Linked DNA regions of Gemmobacter sp. 24YEA27. The protein of the gene in region 2 binds, or shares a complex with, the protein of the main gene of each other region. Links are inferred from orthologs where the notes say so. Each region holds a gene or a part of one and is shown on either strand. Other genes may lie near its edges. The genes, in order: secY and secA.

Evidence for each region.
Region 1: the proteins of secA (region 2) and secY are in contact, whole or in part, in a crystal structure (PDB 3DIN), measured with the Thermotoga maritima proteins. The link is inferred for Gemmobacter sp. 24YEA27 from one-to-one orthologs. Residues at the interface, in WP_004082002.1 of Thermotoga maritima: Glu261, Ala262, Arg263, Lys300, Ala301, Arg302, Thr303, Ile304, Ile305, Leu323, Tyr324, Asp325, Pro326, Val329, Ser330, Tyr333, Ile336, Lys340, Phe345, Val349, Glu363, Phe364, Tyr374, Ser375, Gly376, Gly377, Glu393, Ile395, Thr482, Ser483; in WP_004081795.1 of Thermotoga maritima: Glu108, Gly109, Glu110, Glu111, Ala236, Glu237, Arg238, Arg239, Ile240, Thr241, Ile242, Gln243, Tyr244, Ala245, Arg246, Arg247, Val248, Thr249, Gly250, Arg251, Arg252, Val253, Tyr254, Gly256, Ala257, Ser258, Thr259, Tyr260, Leu261, Pro262.

Annotation. Positions count from the first base shown.
Region 1 is NZ_JASJPW010000001.1:58,526-67,491, forward strand. What follows is about bases 293-3,217. They hold secY (preprotein translocase subunit SecY), read right to left. Parts: upstream 2,472-3,217; coding sequence 1,113-2,471; downstream 293-1,112. Other genes in these bases: rplO (50S ribosomal protein L15), read right to left, coding at 2,587-3,060. Outside these bases: rpsM (30S ribosomal protein S13), read right to left, coding at 1-284; QNO18_RS00365 (TonB family protein), read left to right, coding at 3,284-3,775; QNO18_RS00370 (hypothetical protein), read right to left, coding at 3,777-4,757; rpmD (50S ribosomal protein L30), read right to left, coding at 4,859-5,050; rpsE (30S ribosomal protein S5), read right to left, coding at 5,056-5,628; rplR (50S ribosomal protein L18), read right to left, coding at 5,754-6,113; rplF (50S ribosomal protein L6), read right to left, coding at 6,125-6,658; rpsH (30S ribosomal protein S8), read right to left, coding at 6,669-7,067; rpsN (30S ribosomal protein S14), read right to left, coding at 7,080-7,385; rplE (50S ribosomal protein L5), read right to left, coding at 7,404-7,964; rplX (50S ribosomal protein L24), read right to left, coding at 7,964-8,269; rplN (50S ribosomal protein L14), read right to left, coding at 8,271-8,639; rpsQ (30S ribosomal protein S17), read right to left, coding at 8,728-8,961. UniProt on the Escherichia coli protein: The central subunit of the protein translocation channel SecYEG. Consists of two halves formed by TMs 1-5 and 6-10.
Region 2 is NZ_JASJPW010000001.1:316,075-325,381, reverse strand. The notes cover bases 3,605-6,870. They hold secA (preprotein translocase subunit SecA), read right to left. Parts: upstream 6,532-6,870; coding sequence 3,805-6,531; downstream 3,605-3,804. Other genes in these bases: QNO18_RS01610 (peptidylprolyl isomerase), read left to right, coding at 6,717-6,870; QNO18_RS01620 (hypothetical protein), read right to left, coding at 3,605-3,650. In the rest of the region: molecular chaperone DnaJ, read left to right, coding at 1-729; DNA repair protein RadC, read left to right, coding at 868-1,644; QNO18_RS01625 (phosphate ABC transporter substrate-binding/OmpA family protein), read right to left, coding at 1,645-3,177; more of QNO18_RS01620, read right to left, coding at 3,291-3,604; more of QNO18_RS01610, read left to right, coding at 6,871-7,586; bifunctional glutamate N-acetyltransferase/amino-acid acetyltransferase ArgJ, read left to right, coding at 7,602-8,972; QNO18_RS01600 ((deoxy)nucleoside triphosphate pyrophosphohydrolase), read left to right, coding at 9,086-9,307. UniProt on the Escherichia coli protein: Required for protein export, interacts with the SecYEG preprotein conducting channel.

The DNA.
Region 1 (8,966 bases), 260 kb from region 2 along the record:
CCGCGACGATGGCGCAGACCGCGATAGCAGCCGAGATCCATCAGGCGCTTGATGTTCATCGAGGTTTCGCGACGCAGGTCGCCCTCGACGGTGAAGTTCGCGTCGATATATTCGCGGATCGCCAGCACTTCTGCATCCGAGAGATCATTCACGCGGCGCGCCGGATCAATGTTCAGCGCGGTGACGATCTGGCTCGCGATATGCGAGCCGATGCCGGTGATATACTGAAGCGCAATCGGAACGCGCTTATTGGTGGGGATGTTAACGCCAGCAATACGTGCCACGCGTGATTTCCTTTCGTTGCGGTTCCGTAGCTCCAGAACCTTTTTTCACAACCGGCCAGCAAAACTGTTCCGGCCGATTCGATCTTCCCCAAATGGGAAACCCCGGAGCGGTGATTCCACCCCGGGACGCTGTGCAATATGGTCAAATGCCCTGCGGGTCAAGGCCCCGCGCCGGATTTTCATGCCTTGTCAAGAACTTTCGCGATATCGGCGGCAACGCTCTCCATCGCAGCCATGCCATCAACCTGGGTCAGACCGCCCTTGGCATAGTAATACCCGAGCAGCGGCGCCGTCTGCTTGTAATATTCCCGCAGACGTTTGGCGAAGACTTCGGGATTGTCATCCGGGCGCACAGCCTCGCCCGCAGACGCAGCCTCATCGGCACGTTTCACGATACGTCCCACCAGAGCCTCATCATCCACCACCAGCTCGATCACCGCATCAAGCTTTGTGCCCTTGGCCGCGAGCAAGGCGCCCAGGGCATCGGCCTGGGCCAGGGTGCGCGGAAAGCCATCAAAGATGAAACCACCGGCCGCGCCACGATCCAGCTGTTCGGCGATCAGGCCGATCACGATCTCATCGGTCACCAGTTGCCCGGCATCCATGATCGCAGCAACCTTCTTCCCCATTTCGGTGCCCGAGCTTTTGGCGGCGCGAAGCATGTCGCCGGTCGAAAGCTGAACCATGCCGCGCCCGGTTTCGAGCCGCTTGGCCTGGGTGCCTTTGCCGGCCCCGGGGGGCCAAGCAGGATGATATTCTTCGCCAAAGCGTTGTCCTTTCCCTCAGGCCTGCACACCTTCGCGTGCAGGCTCTCCCTTAACCTCGGGCTTAGCGGCGGGCCGGCGCGCGCGGGCCCGTCTTGCGCTTGCCGCGCAGCTGCGACTTTTCGATCAGGCTCTCATACTGATGTGCCAGCAGATGCGACTGAACCTGGTTGATCGTGTCCATCGTCACCGACACCACGATCAGAACCGACGTGCCGCCAAAGTAGAAAGGCAGACCGATATTGGCGATCAGGAATTCCGGCAGCAGACAGACGGCAGCCAGATAGGCCGAACCCAGAACAAGCACACGATTGGTCACATAGGTGAGGTAATCTTCGGTCTTCTTGCCAGGGCGGATGCCCGGGATAAAGCCGTTCTGCGTCTTCAGGTTCTCGGCCACTTCATCAACTTTGAAGCTGACATTATGGGTGTAGAAATAGCTGAAGAACACGATCAGCAGACCCAGAGCCAGGGCGTGCAGCGGCGTGCCGTAGCCCAGATACAGCGCAATCCAGCTGATCACCGGGTTCGTTGTATTGCCCGAGAAGGTGCCGATGGTGGTCGGCAGCAGAAGGATCGACGAGGCGAAGATCGCCGGGATAACGCCGGCCGGGTTCACCTTGATCGGCAGATGCGACGAGCCGCCGTCATAGACCTTCATCCCCACCTGGCGGCGCGGATACTGGATATGGATCTTGCGCAAAGCGCGTTCCATGAACACGACGAAGGCGATGACGATGATCACCATCACGATCACGCCAAGGATCACCGGCGTCGAGATCGCGCCCGAACGGCCCTGTGCGAGGAAGTTCATCAGCGCGGCCGGGATCTCGGCGACGATACCGACGAAGATGATCAGCGAGATACCATTGCCGATGCCGCGGGCGGTGATCTGCTCGCCCAGCCACATCAGGAACATGGTCCCGCCGACCAGGGTGATCACCACACCTGCGATGAAATACCAGCCCGGATTATGTGCCAGATCACCAGCCTGCAGCGAGGCGGCGATGCCGTAAGCCTGGAAGACCGCCAGCAGCACGGTGCCGTAGCGGGTATACTGGTTCAGCTTCTTGCGACCCAGTTCGCCCTCTTTCTTGAGGTTCTTCCATGGCTCATACATCGTGCCCAGCAGCTGGACGATGATCGAGGCCGAAATATAGGGCATGATGCCAAGGGCGAAGATGCCCATCCGGCTCATAGCGCCCCCGGTAAACAGGTTCAGCATCCCGCCGATCCCCTGCCCCACCTCGGCCCAGGTGCGCCGCAAAGCCTCACCCTCGATGCCAGGCACCGGGATATAGGTGCCAAGCCGATAGATGATCAGCAGGCCGATGGTAAAGAAGATGCGTTGGCGAAGATCGGTCGCCTTGGCCAAAGCCCCCCAGGAGAGGTTGGCGGCCATTTGCTCTGCGGCAGATGCCATTTCCGGTCTCTTTCATGGACAGCGCCGCCGGACCGTTTTATCCGGGTCCGGCGGCGCAGGAAAACGTGAGTGAGATGTAAGCGACGATGACGCCGCTCACAACCGCTTTGTTGGCTTATTCAGCCGCAGCGTCAGCCTTCACGGTGATCGAGCCGCCAGCGGCCTTGATGGCCTCGACAGCAGCGGCCGAAGCGCCGGTCACGTTCAGTTTGACAGCCGATTTGATCTCGCCCTTGTTCAGGATGCGGATACCGTCGCGCTTGTTGGTGGTCAGGCCAGCTGCAACCAGCGCGTCCTCGTTGATCTCGGCTTTGATGTCGAGCTTGCCCATATCGATGAATTTCTCGATCAGGCCCAGGTTGACGACTGCGTATTCCTTACGGTTCGGCTTCGAGAAGCCGCGCTTGGGCAGGCGGCGATAGAGCGGCATCTGGCCACCCTCGTAACCACCAATAGCCACACCCGAACGGGATTTCTGGCCTTTGATACCGCGCCCTGCGGTTTTACCTTTGCCCGAACCCGGGCCGCGTGCCACGCGCTTTTTCTTACGGGCGGCGCCGGCGTTGTCGTGAAGTTCATTCAGTTTCATGTCGCATACTCCTGGCCGGAACGACCCCGCCTGCGACGGATGGGGCCAACACGGCATTTCTTGGTTGTGAGTCGCAGCCCGCTGGGCCACGCTGGCGCCTATAGACCACCACCCAGCCCCTGGCAAGCCCGGCGTCACCGCTGGCGCCTGACCCCTGAGCGCGGCACGGTCGGACATCACCCCTGGCCGGGGCACGAACCCGGCCATTTGCTCAGGATCCGCTATGACCGCCTCTCCTTCCGCTGCCCGCCTTACTGCCCTTGTCGCAGCCCTCAGCCTGTCACTCTCGCCGCTTGCAGCTGTTGCGCAAGAGCCGGCTGCGCCCGGCGGGGCAGCCCTGCCCGAAGCCGTGAGCGCAGCCGAGGCCCCCGCCACAACCGAAGATTATGTCGCCGCAGTGATCGCACGGATCAACAGTGTCAGGCTGAACACCGCGACGCTGAGAGATGCAGGCATAACCGGTGACTTCACGACACGCGTCGCCTTTACCACCGGCGCCGATGGCCGCCTCGTCTCCAGCGCGGTCTCGGAAAGCTCGGGTCAACCACTGTTCGACAATATCGCCATGGCCCAGATCCGGTCCGCCGAGCCCTTCCCGCTATTCGCGCCGGATATGGGCGATGCGGATCGCAGCTTCTCGATCCTCGTCACCAGCAATATCCCCGCCCTGCCGGAATCCCCCGCCGAAGAGGACGCAGAACCGCCGGCAGAGTGACTCAGAGGCTGGCCAGCCAGTCACACCAGACCGAGGGCGCGCTGCGGCTCAGGGCGATGTCGCGGGCGCGCTCCGCCATGTCCCGGATTTCGCCGCCGCCTGCCGCAAGGCGTTCCATCGCGGCGGCCAGCGCCTCCGGGCTTGCGGGCGGCAGCAAAAGAGCGGTGGCCGCGTCGACATAATCCCGAACCCCGAGCGAATCGGTGATCGCCAGCGGCACGCCCAGCATCTGGGCGCCAACCAGCGTGATATGGCCATTGGGCGTGCGGCCCTGGCGCAGTGGCAGCAGCATCCCGGCTGCCTCGCTGACCAGCCCCCAGGCCTCTGCCGCCGGCAGATTGGTAAAGGCCTTCACATTGGGCGGCAGTTGCAGCCCGGCAAGGTTATAGGGCCGCGCGATCACCACCAGCCGCAGATCGGGACGCAGCCGGGCGGCCTGCAACAGTGTCGGGTAGTCGCGCCCCTCACCGCCAAGCGCGACCAGCCAGGGCTGATCGAAGGGCGCCGCCACCGGCCCTGGTCGTGGCGCCTCCATCGCCCAGGGCAGGAAGGTGAATCGCTCGGGCGGCAGGCCAAAATGGCGCGCATAGAGGTCGCGCTCAAAATTCGAGAAGATGACGAATTCATCGACACGGGACAGGGCCGCGCGATAGGCGCGCAGTTTTTGCCCCTGCGGCAGATCGGTAAAATTGAAGGCAAATGCGATATGCCTTATCGCTGCCCCGCTGCGTGATCCCGGCCCCGCCAGCATGGCCAGCCGCAACGTCGCGCCCGGCAAATGGCTGACCAGCACCGCGTCTGACCGCCCTCGCGCCGCCCTGACCGCGCGGCGCGCCGCAGCCCATGAATTCAGCCGGAGCCCCCAGGAGCGGCTTCCCGGGGCGATGACATGGCATTCCGAACTCAACCCCGGGGTCTGGCAGGACGGATCCGGAAAACGCCAGTCAGGCCCCATCAGTTCGGAAAAATTTACCAGATGCACGCGCGGCCCCTTCGTATTGCGGCGCCATCCTGGCGGCAGTGGCGCAAAAAGAAAACGCCCCGGTCGCGGGGACCGGGGCGTTTTCAGAAATCGTCAGAGGCTCAGCCGCGCTCTTCGATGATCTTCACAAGATGCGGGATCTTGTTGACCATGCCGCGCACTGCCGGAGTATCTTCCAGCTCGCGGGTGCGGTTGATTTTGTTCAGGCCAAGACCGATCAGGGTCTGGGTCTGGATCGCAGGGCGGCGGGCTGCCGAGGCGTATTGCTGGACGACGATGGTTTTCTTGGCCATTTCGATCAGCCTCCCACAGCTTCGGGAGCCGCTTCGGTTTCCGGCTTACGCAGGATCTCGGCGACTTTCTTGCCACGACGCGCAGCAACCGAACGCGGCGAGTTCTCTTTCGAGAGGCCTTCGAAGGTGGCGCGGATCATGTTGTAGGGGTTCTGCGAGCCGAGCGACTTCGCAACAACGTCCTGCACACCGAGCATCTCGAAGACAGCGCGCATCGGGCCGCCGGCGATGATACCGGTACCTGCAACAGCGGTCCGCATCACGACTTTACCAGCGCCGTGACGGCCCTCGATGTCGTGGTGCAGCGTGCGGGCGTCTTTCAGCTGCACACGGATCATCTGGCGCTTGGCCTGCTCGGTGGCTTTACGGACAGCCTCCGGCACTTCTTTCGCCTTGCCCTTGCCGAAACCAACGCGGCCGCGCTGATCGCCAACAACGACGAGCGCTGCAAAGCCAAAGCGCTTACCGCCCTTGACGGTTTTCGACACGCGGTTGATCGCGACGAGGCGATCTGCGAATTCCGGGGTCTCTTCGCGACGGTCGTCACGACGCTCCCGGCGGTTATCACGTTCTGCCATGTGACAGAGTCCTTTCCGTGAGTGGCACGGGCGAGCCGCGCCTGATTTGGGTCAATCCTGGTGAGTGACGGCCACAGGGGCCGCCCTCCCGGATCATCGGGGTGGCGTGACCGCCACCCGCAGGATCAGAACTTGAGGCCGCCTTCGCGTGCAGCTTCTGCCAGGGCTTTGATTTTGCCATGGAACAGGAAGCCACCACGGTCGAAGTAAACTTCTTCGACACCGGCTTTTTTGGCGCGTTCTGCAATCGCTGCACCCACTTTCGCGGCTGCTTCGACGTTGTTTTTGCCAACGACGCCCAGTTCTTTTTCCAGCGACGAGGCAGCTGCCAGGGTCACGCCATTCACATCGTCGATCAGCTGAACGCTGATGTTTTTCGACGAGCGGTGAACGGAGAGACGCAGACGACCTGCATTCGCCGATTTGATTTTGTTCCGTACGCGCAAGCGGCGCTTCAGGAACAGCTCTCGTTTGTTCAAAGCCATTTTTGCGCCCCTTACTTCTTCTTGCCTTCCTTGCGGAAGACGAACTCGCCCTTGTAGCGGATCCCTTTGCCCTTATAGGGCTCGGGACGCTTCCAGTTGCGGATGTTCGCTGCCACCTGGCCGACTTCCTGCTGATCGATGCCCTCGACGGTGATCTCGGTGGGCTTCGGGGTCGTAACGGTGATCCCCTTCGGCACTTCGAAATTCACTTCATGCGAGAAGCCCAGAGACAGTTTCAGAACATTGCCAGCCATCGCCGCGCGATAACCAACGCCCTGAATTTCCATCTCTTTCTTGAAGCCGGTGGTCACACCGGTCACAAGATTTTCGATCATCGAACGCGACATGCCCCATTGCTGACGGGCAATTTTGGAAAGGCCACGCGGGGTGACTTTCACTTCATTGCCCTCAACAGTGACCGACACATTGTCGCCAGCGGTGAAGGAACGGGTGCCTTTCGGCCCCTTGACTTCGATGGTCTGGCCGGAAACGGACGCGGTAACGCCCTTTGCCAGCTCTACGGGTTTTTTGCCGATACGAGACATTAAACCCTCCTCAGAAGACGGTGCAAAGCACTTCGCCGCCAACATTGGCCGCGCGCGCATTTGCATCCGAGAGAACGCCCTTCGGGGTCGAGACGATCGCGACGCCAAGCCCGTTGCGGACCGACGGCAGATCTTCGACGCCCATATACACGCGACGGCCCGGCTTGGAGACCCGCTTCAACTCGCGGATAACCGGCTCGCCTTCGTAGTATTTCAGGCTGATGGTGAATTCGCCCTGACCATTCGAGGTCTCGGCCTTTTCATAACCGCGGATGTAACCTTCTGCGAGCAGCACGTCGAGGACGCGGGCACGCAGGGTCGAAGCCGGGGTCGAAACCGTGGACTTGCCGCGCAGCGACGAGTTACGGATACGGGTCAGCATATCGCCGATGGGATCATTAACAGGCATCTGCTCTCTCCCTTACCAGCTCGACTTGACCATGCCCGGGATCTGGCCGAACGAGGCCAGGTCACGCAGCTTGATCCGCGACAGTTTCAGCTTACGGTAGTAAGCATGCGGACGACCCGTCAGCTGGCAACGGTTGTGCATGCGCACAGCCGAAGAGTTGCGGGGCATCTCAGCCAGTTTCAGAGTCGCCGCAAAGCGCTCTTCAATCGGCTTCTCTTGGTCATTGATTACCGCCTTGAGTGCAGCGCGCTTGACAGCATGACGAGCCGTCAGCTTCTCGCGCTTCACTTCGCGGTTCACCATGGATTTCTTAGCCATGTTTCAGGTTCCTCGCGATCAGGCCGTGAACGGCATGTTGAAATGCTTCAGCAGGGATTTTGCTTCGGCATCCGACTTGGCGTTCGTGCAGATGATGATGTCCATACCCAGAACCTCATCGACTTTGTCGAATTCGATTTCCGGGAAAACGATGTGCTCTTTCAAGCCCATGGCGTAGTTGCCATTGCCGTCAAACGAGGTGCCTTTCACGCCGCGGAAGTCGCGGACGCGCGGCAGGGCCACGTTGATCAGACGATCAAGGAATTCATACATCTTGTCGCCGCGCAGCGTGACTTTGGTGCCGAGCGGCATCTCTTCACGAACGCGGAAGCCTGCGATGGATTTCTTGGCCTTGGTGATGACGGCCTTCTGGCCGGCGATCAGCGAAAGCTCCTCGGAGGCCTGTTTGACCTTCTTGGTGTCTTTCACCGCTTCACCAACGCCCATGTTCAGGACGATCTTTTCCAGACGCGGGATCTGCATATCGTTCTTATAGGAGAATTCCTCCTTCAGAGCGGCGCGGATCTTGGTCTTGAACTCGGCCTTCAGACGCGGGGTATAGGTTGCTTTATCCGACATCAGATAGCCTCCCCGGTGGTCTTGGCGAAGCGGATCTTCTTGCCGTCTTCCTCACGGAAGCCAACGCGGGTCGCTTTGCCGTTCTTGTCCAGGAGCGCGAGGTTCGACAGGTCGATCGGCATCGCTTTCGGGATGCGGCCGCCCTGGCTGCCTGCGGATTGCTTGGCGTGACGGATCGCGATGTTCACGCCATCAACCACAGCTTTGCCGGCTTTCGGCGAAACAGACGAGATCTCGCCTTGTTTGCCCTTGTCCTTGCCGGTCAGAACGACGACGGTGTCGCCTTTTTTCAGCTTAGCAGCCATATCACAGCACCTCCGGCGCCAGCGAGATGATCTTCATGAAGTTCTTCGCGCGCAGCTCACGAACCACCGGCCCGAAGATACGGGTACCGACCGGCTCGCCCTGATTGTTCAGGATGACGGCAGCATTGCGGTCGAAACGGATGGCGGTGCCATCTTCACGACGAACTTCTTTCGCGGTGCGAACGACGACGGCTTTACGCACGTCACCTTTCTTCACGCGACCTTTAGGAATCGCCTCCTTGACCGACACTACGATGATGTCGCCCACGGATGCGTAGCGGCGGTGCGAGCCGCCCAGAACCTTGATGCACTGAACCCGGCGGGCGCCGGAGTTATCAGCTACATCCAGATTGGTCTGCATCTGGATCATTTGGTTTCTCCCGACCTTCGGGGACAGCGATCAACCGCCCCGGGGTATCGCTCAGTTGTAGCTGAACGGTATGGAGAGGACTGATTGCTCAGGCCTCGACCACCACCGTCCAACGCTTCGTCTTCGAAATCGGCGCGCACTCTTCGATACGAACAGTGTCACCCACTTTGAATTTGTTTTCCGCGTCATGGGCGCGGTATTTCTTCGACTTACGGACCGTTTTCTGCAGCAGCGGGTGCTTGAAACGACGCTCGACCGAGACAGTGATGGTCTGCTCGTTCTTGTCGGAGGTCACGGTGCCAGTCAGGATGCGCTTCGGCATGGGTC
Region 2 (9,307 bases):
GGCGTCCATAAGACGATCTCGGTGCCGGGCTCGGTGCAATGCGATATTTGTCACGGGTCGGGCGCAGAAGGCGGCGCCGAGCCGCAGACCTGCCCGACCTGTTCGGGCATGGGCAAAGTGCGGGCGCAGCAGGGCTTTTTTACCGTCGAGCGCACCTGTCCGAACTGCTCGGGCACCGGTCAGATCATTAAGAACCCCTGCAAAAACTGCCACGGGGCAGGGCGGCTTGAAAAAGACCGCCAGTTGTCGGTGAATATCCCGGCCGGTGTCGAGACCGGCACCCGCATCCGGCTCGCCGGTGAGGGCGAGGCGGGGCTGCGCGGCGGACCTTCCGGCGATCTTTACATCTTTATCGAGGTGAAAGAGCACGCACTCTTCCAGCGCGACAGCGTGCATCTTTTCTTCCCGGTGCCGATTTCCATGGCTCGCGCCGCCCTTGGCGGCGAGGTCGAAGTGCCGACCATCGACGGCGGACGCAGCCGCGTGAAGGTCCCCGCCGGAGCGCAATCCGGGAAACAGATGCGGCTCAGGGGCAAGGGGATGCCGGCGCTGCGCGGCGGCGGGGTTGGCGATATGGTGATCGAGCTGCGGGTCGAAACGCCGGTCAATCTGACGTCGCGCCAGAAAGAGCTGCTGACCGAATTCGAGAAGCTCTCAGAAGAAAATAACCCGGAGGGGTCAAATTTCTTCTCGAAAGTCAAAGGCTTCTGGGATGGGATGAAGGGCTGAGCCGTTCAGTCCTGATGATATAGGGCCGGTTCCGCAGGCGGGGCCGGCCTTTTTGCTGCCTGCAATGAGGTTGTGGATATTTCCGTGGTTAACTGTGTTGTTAAGTCTTTCTAAACCGCTGGGCCGCAATCTGCTGTCATGGCACAGCATCATTCCTTCGCAGAATCACCCCTGCCGCCCTTCCTCCCTTTCGGGGATGAGGCCCTTGCCACGCCGGTGGCAACTGCGCCTGGTGGACGGCTTCCCAGCTATATCCAGGACCACCGCCGAAGGTTACGCACCCGTTTTCTCGAAGGCGGGGCGGTGGCGATGCCCGATTACGAGCTTTTGGAACTGCTGTTGTTCCGGGCGATCCCCCGGCAGGATGTAAAGCCGTTGGCGCGTCTGCTGCTCGAGACCTTTGGCGATTTCAACCGCGTGGTCACGGCGCCGCTGGTCCGGCTGATGCAGGTGAAGGGCGTTGGCGAGGCAGTGGCGCTGGAGCTGCATATCGTCGGCGCGGCGGCGCAGAGGATGATGCGGGCGCGGGTGATCAACCAGCCAGTGCTTTCCTCCTGGGATGCGCTGCTGGATTATTGTCATACGGTGATGGCGCATCGAGAGACCGAACAGTTCCGCATCCTGTTTCTCGACCGCAAGAATGTGCTGATCGCAGATGAGGAACAGGCGCGGGGCACTGTCGATCACGTCCCGGTCTATCCGCGCGAGGTTGTGAAACGGGCGCTGGAACTGAACGCTTCGGCGCTGATCCTGGTCCACAACCACCCGTCGGGCGACCCGACGCCTTCGGATTGCGATGTCACCATGACACTTCGGGTTCAGGATGCCTGCCGTGCGCTGAACATCACGCTTCACGACCATCTGGTTATCGGCAAGGGAAGGGAAATGAGCTTCCGCTCGCAGGGCTATCTCTGATCAGAGCGGTTCAGGCGTAAAATTCGGCACGATCCACAATTCGACACGGCGGTTCAGCCGGCGGCCAATGACGGTCTCATCGCAGGCCATCGGCAGCGCCTCGCCAAAGCCCTCGGTCACCGGTATCTGATCCGCCCGCAGATCCGGTGCGAGATCCGCCAGATCCTGGGCCACCCGTTCGGCGCGTTCCGCCGAAAGCGCCTTATTGGCACTTGCTTCGCCCTTGCCGTCAGAAAAGCCGGCAAGAATCAGCGTCTTGGAGGGGAAGCTCTCGGACGCGATCATCCGCGCCAGCTGGGCCAGGTTCTCCTGGCTGGTCGCATCCAGAATGGAGGTGTTTTCTTCAAAGCGGAAGGTCAGCGACAGCCGGTCAGCGCCGTTCATCACTTCGGCGAGCCGTTTCAGATCGCCAAGCGTCACATCATCGCCGGCGCCGAGGATCGCATTGATCAGCCGCAGACCGTCCTGGGTCATCGGCGCGGCTTCGACCGAGCGGTCGATAAAGCCGGCCGCGGATACGACATGGCCCGCGCGGGGGGTGGCGGTGAACTCCAGGAACTCGCGCGCGAAGACCGGAATGCGACGCGGGGCGGGGATCAGGAATTGTGGCAAAGCCAGGGGATAGTCCTCGGCTTTGACAGAAATCGGCAGCGGCAGCAGTGGAAAGCCGCAGCTGTCGACTAGCGGGGCGGGAATCGCGGGGGCCATCTCGGCACGGCCGGTGATTGCCAGGGCCCAAGGGTCTTTCGCCACCGCCTCGGCGAGGCTCTTCATATCGGGGTGAACTATATCGGCCTTTATCGGCGCGCCGAGGCGTTCCGACAGGGCGCGCGTCATGTCGGTATCGGGCTCCAGCGCGTGCAGGACGATCGGCATGTCCGGCCCGCCGAGATCGCGCCAGTTCTTCAGCTGACCGGCGAGAACTTTCGCCAGATTTACGGTCGAGATCTTCGGCGTCGGATTGCCCGGGGCCATAACCGGCACCAGGGCGTCCAGCGCTATCGGGCGCGCTCCCGAAGCACGCGAGGGCGAAGCGGAGAGTTCCATTTCCGCGGCACCACTTGCCAGCGCCGCCTGGGCCTGGCCGGGCAGCATTGGCGAGAAAGAGACATCGGCAAGGACGGTTTCATCCTGTGCCTTGTAGATTTGCGCCGCCCAGGAGGCACCATTCTGCGGTGCCACTTCGCGAAAGGCCAATCCGCGCACGGCGGCAAAGCTGCTGAAAAGGCCGGGCAACAGCCTTGCCCCGGCATCCGGGGCGCCGACCACGCGGATATCGGCATGAGGGGTGGTCAGATCCGGACAGGCGGGTCCCTCGCAGATCACGCCCTGGCCATCGACGGTCAGCAGCCCCCAGGCGGTTTCGATCCGGTAAAACTCGCCGTCATAGCCCTGAAGGCTGCCGGGCAGGACGATACTCCCCTCACGCGAGATCAGCGTGATATCCTGCGCCTGGGCGGGCTGCACGACAGGCGAGTGAGACAGGAAAGACAGCACAGCGAAGAAAATCGCCGCGCCTGGCCGCGTTAGCATCTTTTCCCACCGGGATTAATTCACCACCGCCATTTTCTGCTGCGATGCCGGATTCTTCAACACCTTAATGGAGGGAACCGGCCTCAGCTGAGCCAGGCACAGCGGTGTGATGCTCAGACGCCAGGATCTGTGATGGCGGCCAGAGGCCTCGGCAGCGCAACATTTGCAAATCTGTCAGTGCCACCGGTCAGTGCGGACTGATCATCGCTGCGCACAGGTCGGGCAGGGGCGGCCACGGGCTCATCCTGGATCTGCGGGGGATGGATGACTGTCACGGCAGAGCGCGCGTCATCCCCGGATTTCGGACGGATCCGGTGCTCTGCCCCGGCGACAACCTGTTGCAGCCCACCGAGTGAACCAGACTTTGCCACCTGCCCGGGCTGGTTCTTATGCATCGTCTGCACAAGATGCCCCGCCCCCAGAGCAAGGAAGAGAACCACCGTCACGCGCAAAATAGTGCGTTTCGTACCCATAGTCAGCATACCCGGAATCGCCCGCATTGGTGCCAATATCGCGAGAGATCGCGGCAATCCCGTGGCGAGCCTGTGGAATGTTTCCCATAAGGGAACCACCGAATTGAAAAGGGGCGGTTAATGCCGCCCCTTTTATGTCATTTTTTCCGGATTTTCAGACCAGCTTGCCGTGGCAATGTTTGAATTTCTCGCCCGATCCGCAGGGGCAGGGATCATTGCGGCCAGGATTGCCCCAGCTGGCAGGGTCCGATTCGTCAAAGCCTGACGCAAGCGGGGCTGCCGGCGCGGGTTCGGCGGGCGCGGGGTCTGCAGGCGCAGCGGCCGGCCCGACCTCGATCCCGGCGGCGGCCTGTTGCTGCGCCAGCAATTGCGCCATCATCGCATCCTGCTCTTCTTTCGAGAGCGGGCGGATGCGCGACAGCTGTTCCGTCACCTGCAGACGCAGGCTGCCAAGCATGGTCTCGAACAGCTGGAACGCCTCGGTCTTGTATTCGTTCAGCGGATCGCGCTGCGCATATTGGCGGAAATGGATCACCGACCGCAGGTGTTCCAGCCGCAGAAGATGATCGCGCCATTTGCCGTCGATGGCCTGCAAAAGCACCTGCTTTTCGATCTGCACCATGGTTGTGGAGCCAAAAGCTTCAAGCTTTTCAGCCATATAGCGGTCGGAGTGTTCGATGATGCGCTCGGCCATCGCGGCCTGATCGACACCCTCTTCGGCGGCCCATGTCTCGATGGGCATATCCATGTTCAGCCGCTGGCGGCCGGCCTCGCGCAGGCCCTCAAGGTTCCAGGCGTCGGGATAGGTTTTCGGCGGCATGAATTCATCGACCATGTCGTCGATCACATGGTGGCGCATATCCTCGGCAATTTCCGAGACATGTTCAGCCCTGAGGATGTCCTGGCGCTGGCTGAACACGGCCTTGCGCTGGTCATTCATCACATCGTCAAACCGCAAGAGCGACTTGCGCACGTCAAAATTGCGACCTTCGACTTTCGCCTGGGCCTTTTCCAGCGATTTGTTGACCCAGGGGTGAACAATCGCCTCGCCTTCCTTCATCCCCAGCGTCGAGAGGATCTTGTCGAGCCGTTCGGACCCGAAGATCCGCATCAGGTCATCTTCCAGCGACAGGAAGAACGAGGACCGCCCCGGGTCACCCTGACGGCCCGACCGTCCGCGCAGCTGATTGTCGATACGGCGCGATTCATGGCGTTCGGTGGCAAGCACGAAAAGCCCGCCGGCGTCGAGCACCTTCGCCTTTTCATCGGCATGTTCCGCCTCGATCCGGGCGCGCAGCGCCACCGGATCTGCATCCGGATTGGCGTCAAGCTCTTCGATCACCTTCATCTCGACATTGCCGCCGAGCTGAATATCGGTGCCGCGTCCGGCCATATTGGTCGCAATGGTCACCGCACCCAGACGGCCGGCATCGGCGACAATCTTCGCCTCCTGCTCATGCTGGCGGGCGTTCAGCACGTTATGCGCGATGCCTTCAGCTTTCAGCATGGCCGAAAGCTCTTCGGATTTCTCGATCGAGGTGGTGCCGACCAACAGCGGCTGACCGATCTCATGCGCCTCGCGGATGGTCTCGACGATGCCCTGGAATTTCTCGCGGGCGGTGCGGTAGACCTGATCGTGTTCGTCCTTGCGCGCCACGGGGCGGTTGGTGGGCACTTCGACCACACCCAGCCCGTAGATCTGCATGAACTCTTCCGCCTCGGTCGCGGCAGTGCCGGTCATGCCGGCCAGCTTGTTGTAAAGGCGGAAGTAATTTTGGAAGGTCACCGAGGCGAGCGTCACGTTTTCGGGCTGGATCGTCACGCCCTCTTTCGCCTCGATGGACTGATGCAGGCCGTCCGACAACCGGCGGCCCTTCATCATGCGGCCGGTGAACTCGTCGATCAGTACGATTTCATCGTCACGGACAATATACTGCTGGTCGCGGTGGAACATCTTATGAGCGCGCAGCGCCTGGTTCATATGGTGAACGATCGAGGTCGATTCCGGTGCGAAAAGGTGCTGGCCTTCCGGCAGCACGCCCGCTTCACGCAAAAGCTCTTCGATATGGTCGTTGCCGGCTTCGGTATAGGTGACGTTGCGGGCTTTTTCGTCGAGGGTGAAATCCTCTTCGACCAGCGAAGGGATCAGTCGGTCGACCGAGAGATAAAGGTCGCTGCGGTCCTGGCTCGGCCCCGAGATGATCAGCGGCGTGCGGGCTTCGTCGATCAGGATCGAGTCGACCTCGTCCACAATCGCGAAATTATGGCCGCGCTGCATCATCTCTTCAATCGAGCCCTTCATATTGTCGCGAAGGTAGTCGAAGCCGAGCTCGTTATTGGTCGCATAGGTGACATCGGCGGCATAGGCGGCGCGCTTTTCCGGGTCGGGCTGCCAGGGGTAGATCACGCCGGTCGTCAGGCCGAGTTTGGCATGAACCTTGCCGATTGTGTCAGCATCGCGCTTCGCGAGATAGTCGTTGACGGTCACGACATGCACGCCCTTGCCAGTCAGGGCGTTGAGATAGGCCGGAAAAGCCGCGACGAGCGTCTTGCCTTCGCCGGTCCGCATCTCGGCGATATTGCCCTGATGCAGGAAGATCCCGCCCATCAGCTGCACATCAAAGGCGCGCAGCCCCAGCGAACGTTTCGCCCCTTCGCGGCAATTCGCGAAAGCTTCGGGCAGGATATCGTCGAGGCTCTCGCCACCTTCCTGCACACGCTTTTGAAAGTCCCGGGTCTTCGCGACAAGGCCCTCATCGCTCAGCGCGGCAAATTCCGGCTCGAGCGCGTTGATTTTGGAGACCAGCGACCGAGTGGCCTTGACCTTGCGGTCATTGGCGGTGCCAAAGACCTTTTTCGCGAGCGTTCCCAGACCCAGCATGATCTCTCCGTGCGGTCGTTCCTGCGTGATCTCGTGAGGCTGTGACTTGCCCGCCCTTAACGCCTTCCATAGAAAAGCCGGGTAGGTCCGTATTTGCGCCCCGATCACGCGACTGTCGCGATGTAAGGGCTGCAAGGATCATAGTCAACGTTCGCAGGCTCTGCGGCAGATCGGGAGAAGCTGAAATGGCCATAGAAAAGCGTCTGGGGGCTGCCGTTTTCTGGGTGGCCGCTGCTTTCGCCGGGCTCGCGACCGGGCTTGCGAACGGGCCGGCCCTGGCAGAGGGGGAAACCGCTGCGACCGTGGTTGCAACCGTGAACGGAACCGAGATCACCCTCGGCCAGATGATCGCCCTGCGGGAAAGCCTGCCCGACCAGTATCTGAGCCTCGCCGATGACGTTCTCTTCAACGGCATTCTGGAACAGCTGATCCAGCAGGAGGCCCTGGCCCAGGCTCATAGCCAGAAAAGTCCGCGCGACAAGGCGGTGATCGTCAATACCGAGCGCGGCTATTTCTCGGGTATTGTGATTTCGGATGTGGCCAGTGCAGCGGTGACCGATGCAGCCCTGCAAAAGGCCTGGGATGAGAAATACGCTGATTACGTGCCACAAAAGGAATACAGTGCGGCGCATATTCTGGTTGAGACCGAGACCGAGGCGAAGGAGCTGAAGGCCGAACTGGATGGCGGCGCGGATTTCGCGGCCCTCGCGAAGGAAGCATCGAATGATCCGGGGTCGGGAGAGCAGGGGGGCGAACTGGGCTGGTTCACGCTGGACCGCATGGTGAAGCCCTTCGCGGATGGGGTGGCGGCTGCGACCCAAGGCAAAGTGACCGATCCGGTGCAGAGCGATTTCGGCTGGCACCTGATCCTGGTTCATAAAAGCCGCGACCGCCCGGCTCCGACGCTGGACGAGGTGCGCGATGTGCTCGCGGGCGAAGTCGAGGAACGTGCAATCGCGGCGAAGATCACCGAGCTGACAGGCGCGGCGACAATCACAAAGCCGGGTGAGGGCATCGATCCGGCTCTTTTGAAGAATAACGCTCTGATTGATTGAGCGGCGGGGGATAGAATGGCAAAGACTGACTGGAAAGCCGAAGCGAAGAACCTGAAGAAGAAGGTGCGCAAGCTGAAAGACCGCGTGACCGAAGCGGTCTCCGGCGCGGCCTCGGGCGCGCTGAACGAGGTCGCGGCGGTGGTCCATAAGGCCGCGCATCCGGTGTCGCCGCTGGCTCCGGCCAGTTTCCCGGCACTGCCTGTGATCCGGGGGGCAGAATTTGCCTCGATCGGGGCCGGGATCAAATATCGCAACCGCAAGGATGTGATGCTCGTGCGGCTTGCCCCGGGCACGGTGATGGCCGGGGCCTTCACCCGTTCGACCACCCGTTCGGGCTGTGTGCGGGATTGCGAGGCGAAACTGGCTCTGAAGGCGGCGCCCGGCAACGGTGCGGCGATCATCGTGAACTCGGGCAATTCCAACGCTTTCACCGGCAAGATCGGCGATAAGGCGGTGGCGGATGTGACGGGGGCTGTCGCGAAAGCGCTCGGCATCCCGGCCACGCGCGTGTTCTCTTCCTCGACCGGCGTGATCGGCGAGCCGCTGCCGGCGGAGAAGATCACCGCCGTGATCGGTGATCTCACCGAGGGTCTGACCGAGGCCGCGATTGAAGGCGCCGCTCAGGCGATCATGACCACCGACACCTTCCCCAAAGGCGCCACCGCGACGATCGAAGGCGAAGGTGGCCCGATCCATATCGCCGGCATCGCCAAGGGCTCGGGCATGATCGCGCCCGATATGGCGACGATGCTGGTCTATATTTTCACCGATGCAAAGATCAGCCAGGCGGGCCTGCAGAAACTGGTCTCGCGCCATGTCGATGACAGTTTCAACTCGATCACCGTCGACAGTGACACCTCGACGTCTGACACGCTGCTGGTCGCCGCAACCGGCCAGTCAGAGGCCGCACCGCTGAAAGGTGCAGTGCTTAAGGCATTCGATGCCGCGCTGGCCCAGGTGATGCAGGATCTCGCGCTTCAGGTCGTGCGCGACGGCGAGGGCGCGACCAAGCTGATCGAGGTGCGGGTCTCGGGCGCCGCGACTGATGCGGATGCGGCAAAGGTGGCCTTCGCCATCGCAAATTCGCCGCTGGTGAAAACTGCGGTCGCCGGCGAGGATCCTAACTGGGGCCGCATCGTGATGGCGGTCGGTAAATCGGGCGCCCAGGCCGAGCGTGACCGGCTTACCATCCGTTTCGGAGATATCCTTGTGGCGGAAAAAGGCTGGAAATCACCGGGCTACAGCGAAGATGCCGGCGCCAGCTATATGAAGGGCCAGGAGCTGGTGATCGATGTCGGCCTTGGCATGGGCCGCGCAAGGCGCACGGTCTGGACCTGCGATCTGACCGACCGCTATGTCGCGATCAACGCCGACTATCGTTCCTGACAGTTTTCTGTCCGTAAATACCCCGGGGGTGCGAACATTTTTTGCGCCACCGGTTCAACCAACCGACAGTCGCCGGGGGCAGCGCCCCCGGCTCCGGCCAGACTGAGAGCCATATGAAAACCCTGCTCGTTTCCGCCGTCGCACTGATTGATGCTGATGGCCGCATTCTTCTCGCACAGCGCCCGCCAGGCAAAAGCCTCGCCGGTCTGTGGGAGTTTCCCGGTGGCAAGGTCGAACCGGGTGAAACCCCGGAGGCCTGCCTGATCCGCGAACTGAAAGAAGAAATCGGCATCGATACCTGGAAAAGCTGCCTTGCGCCGCTGACCTTCGCCAGC